2 regions of the Pseudoalteromonas sp. UBA6610 genome follow, and region 1 is predicted to be linked to the other one. Evidence: predicted binding sites of a transcription regulator. Region 1 holds the regulator's gene; the other holds the start of a gene.
The links. The regulator LexA, encoded in region 1, represses DNA repair genes until DNA is damaged. The targets are predictions, from matches to a motif close to TACTGTATNNNNATACAGTA.
Positions count from the first base shown of each region.

Region 2: a site for LexA is predicted at 1,024-1,043, ahead of B4F91_RS09165 (LexA family protein). Genes of this name have one in related genera too.

Region 1 covers NZ_DJHW01000137.1:30,210-32,418, reverse strand. The annotation lists gene B4F91_RS18020 (hypothetical protein) at 19-399, shown strand; gene B4F91_RS18015 (PaaI family thioesterase) at 410-850, opposite strand; gene lexA (transcriptional repressor LexA) at 1,028-1,645, shown strand; gene coxB (cytochrome c oxidase subunit II) at 2,118-2,209, shown strand, end outside.
Region 2 covers NZ_DJHW01000066.1:75,735-77,943, reverse strand. The annotation lists gene B4F91_RS09170 (HNH endonuclease) at 1-522, shown strand, start outside; gene B4F91_RS09165 (LexA family protein) at 639-1,004, opposite strand; gene B4F91_RS09160 (methyl-accepting chemotaxis protein) at 1,160-2,209, opposite strand, start outside.

The DNA.
Region 1 (2,209 bases):
GAGGGTAAAAAGCAGACAATGTCGGAAATTCAATTTTTAAATGTAGATCTAGAGCTTGAGTCTAAACAAGATATTAGCGCCCTAGTGGCAGACTTAAAGAAAAACGCGATGGTTTTGCATTATGACAAAGACGAATATCGTCAATTGGCGCGTATTGAAGCCTCAGGTGATATAACCACGCCAGACAAAGCAATCAACCACTTATGTGAATTAATAGAGTCGTGTTCACGTAATGCGCTTAAACAGTGGCTAAGCTGTTCGCGCAGAACGTTTGATATAGGCTTTGAGTCGGGCACGTCGCCTAAGTGTTTTAACCAAGCTCTACATGCAGATACATTGCTACGTATATCTGCAATTGGCGCTGGTATGGAAATAACGATTTACCCTATCGAAAAGTAGCCATAGTTAATTATTTGCGCTCGACAACCGCTGCGGTCATTTTTGATACGCAGCAAAGCTCGCCGCGGCTATTGGTTATTTTTATTTCCCATACAGAACTGCGCTTACCAATATGAAATGCACGAGTAACGGCGGTTAAAGTGCCATTTCGAGAGGCCTTTAAGTGGCTGGCGCTAATTTCCTGTCCAACACAATAAAATTTTGTAAAGTCCACTACAAAGTTAGCGGCGTAGCTTGCTACGGTTTCGGCAAGTACCACATTTGCGCCACCATGTACCATACCAATAGGATTATGATGCTCAGGAATGGCGGGCATGGTAGCCACCAGGTAATCATCTCCTATTTCGGTTATTTCTATGCCCATGGTTTTCATTAGCGTGCCTTGGCCGTTTATTCCCTCATCTAACTGTTTGCAAAGCTCTAATGTAATGGGTTGATGCCAAATACTCATAATTACTCCTTTATATTGAAAGCAAATTTATAGCATTTTAAATACTGAACGTCTGTAATTACCTAAAATTTATCCAGGTGCGGTGTATTTAGCTATTTTAAAGCACAATTTAAATTTGCGATTTTTATTTAACTGTATATACTCACAGTTAAATGTACTGTATGGAAAACCAGTTGTATGCGACCATTAACTAAACGCCAAGCTCAAATACTCGAACTAATAAAAGTTTTTATTAAAGACACTGGTATGCCTCCTACACGTGCCGAAATTGCGCAAACACTCGGTTTTAAAAGTGCCAATGCCGCAGAAGAGCACTTAAAAGCGCTTGCCAAAAAAGGTGTTATTAAAATGAAACCAGGCGCAAGCCGTGGTATTCAATTGGTTGAAGAAGAGGAGCCTGAGCAACTAGGTCTACCATTAATAGGTAGAGTTGCAGCGGGTTCGCCTATTTTGGCGCAAGAACATGTTGAGAGTCACTGTAAAATAGACCCACTTATGTTTAAACCAGCCGCCGACTTTTTACTGCGTGTTAACGGTATGAGTATGAAAGATATAGGTATTATGGATGGCGACTTACTTGCCGTACACCGTACTCAAACAGCAGAAAACGGCCAAGTTGTGGTTGCACGAGTAGATGAAGACGTAACCGTAAAACGCCTAGAAAAAGCAGGCCGAAAAGTATTATTACACGCCGAAAACGAAGAGTTTACGCCAATTGAAGTAGACCTTGAAAACGAATCTTTTAATATTGAAGGGTTAGCCGTTGGCGTAATAAGAAATGCCGACTGGATGTAATTTTTAACTATTTTTAAGTAATATTTATAAATGCGCACTTTTAAGTGTGCATTTTTGTTTTAAAAACAGACCTTCCACCATCTCAAAGCGCCCTAAAATTATTTAGGCTGTAAACTTTTTTTCACTCATACTTTTATCTTCCTAGGCGTGTTACATCCCTTAATTTTGCTCGTATCTTGGCTGTTAAATAACAATTTAATACGCCGTCATTTACTCAATTTTAAAATATCACTTGATTGTTTTTTATACTAAAACTTGCTTGTTGTACGTTTTTTAGCTAATCATTAATGTGCTGGACTAACAATAACTCACAGCTTTTTAGTTATGAGAACACACAATATACACAAACCTTTTGTTGTCCTAGCGATACCAATCAAAAATAAGATTGGTTAAAAAATAAAAATAACGAATTGGCGTTTAAGCCGTATGCCTCTTCGCTTTGCATTCGCAATAGCATCAAAGGAGCCGTCACATGGGTAAACTGACCTCTACCTTGTGGCTTGTGTTGATTATGTTCCCGCAGCAAGTGCTGGCTAATAGCCAATACAATATGCGCAAGGGCGT
Region 2 (2,209 bases), on a different contig from region 1:
AAACAAGAGTTCTACTTAATAGCTGAACAATTAGAGGCAATTAAAGCACTCCTAGAATTAGACTCATCCGAATTAACAACTTCCATTAATAACACTCGAGACATTCCTACTCTCGCTAAAAAACTAAGCGTTACTACTTTTTCTGATGTAGCCAGAGAAAGAAAACAAATAGAAATTTTAGCGAGGCCAAACCAGGCAAAATTTAGGAAAGACGTTTTATCAGGAGGTGAATATAAGTGTCTACTTTCCGGAGTAGAAATAGTTGAGGCAATACAAGCCTGTCATATAATTCCAGTTAAGAATAATGGTTCAGATGAAAAATCAAATGGTATATTACTAAGAGCCGACTTACATACACTATATGATAAAGGCGATATTAAAATTTATGAAGATGGCTTCGTCTTAATCTCTGAATACTTACAAAAAGATCCTTATTATAGCAAAAATTTACCTACAAAGATTTTAATCCCTGACTATATTAGCCTTGAAGCAATAAGGCTTAGAAATGAGTATAGGATGTAAGTAATTTATTAAAGCACTTAAAGTGGAGTCTTAGAGTGGCTCCCCTTATTATGTACTTCAAAAACATTAAGTAAACCTGCATTAATGGCTAAGGTAGTTATACAGTTTTAAGTACGTCACTCCAACCTAGAACTCCCCCTGTGCATCCTTATCGACTGTGTTACAACTCCTTCAACACAATACTCGTCGGTTGCCTTTATTTTAACTGGCTCATAATCTGGGCTAGCGGACACAAGCTGATTATTTTTCATATCTGCGATCTTACATATAAATAGACCATTGTAGCACGCAACAATTACATCATAATGCTTAACGTCCTGAGACCTATCGATAATTAATATATCACCGTCATATATTCCTACACCCTCCATACTTCGACCACAGGCGCGGCCAATGAACGTGGAGTCTTTGATGAAAGTAGAATCAAGCGTATTTTCTAAGTCTGTGATTTGGGGGCCAACTTTGGCGTTTTCTATTAGCATTGTCTAAGCACTAAATTTATACTGTATATATACACAGTATGAATGTATAACCATTCTTTTGGTACTTCATTTCATAATTTTAGCATTTTAATATAAATGTAGGTTCTTAACTTACGAGCTAAAAGTAAATACAGTACTCAAACAATAATAAGCCTCTAAAGCTTAAACCTGAGTATAAGCTCGTTTAAACGATCCGCCAATTTTGCAAGTTCAGTACTCGATGCAGATGTCTGGTCCGCGCCCTCTGAAGTTTCCGAAGATAATACTTTAATGAGATTTAAGTTTGTGTCTACTTCTTTAGCGACAGTGGCTTGCTCTTCCGCAGCACTTGCAATCGTTGCACTTTGACTATTAATGTCATTTACGAGTAATAAAATCTCTTCAAAAGCAGCCCCGGCATCTTCCGCGACTCTAAGGCTAGACGTGCTAAGTTCGCTGCTTTTATTCATGCTGCTCTCAGTTTTAACTGTAACCTCATCCACTGACTTAAGCATCTTTTCTATGTCTTTTGTTGACTCTTGGGTTCTATAAGCAAGTGCACGGACTTCATCAGCTACCACGGCGAAACCACGCCCATTTTCACCAGCTCTTGCTGCCTCAATAGCTGCATTTAATGCCAATAAATTAGTCTGTTCAGCTATGCTACGTATTACTTCTAAAACGGTTGATATATCTTTTATGTTATTGACTAACTGGCGTACACTTTGCCCAGATATTTTGATGTCAGACCGCAATAATTTAATTGAGTTTATTGTATCTAATATCTTTTCTTTTCCAGCTACAGTTTTCTTGTTTGCTACTTCGACACTGTTACTAGTATATGATGCAGTTTTAGCTACCTCTTCAATTGCAGATCTAAGTTGACTAACAGCACTAGCAGCCATATTTATTTGGTCGCTTTGCTTATCAACTGTATCTGAGGAGTGAGCAGTTACAACGTTTAGCTCTTCAGAGGTAGATGCTAATTGCTCCGAAGAAGTTCCGATGCGCGATAGAGCATCTCTAAGCTTATTTTGCATTTCAGCAAGAGCTCTTACTAAGTCAGCGGCCTCGTCCCTAGCAGGATCGATAATTTCCTGGGTCAAATCACCACTTGCAATTTTTTCAGCTATGGCAACGGCCCTACGAAGGGGTAGAACTAAACTTTTTGTATAAATGTATGCCAAAACCAACGTAGCCAAAACTGACAAAAATAGACTGAAGAC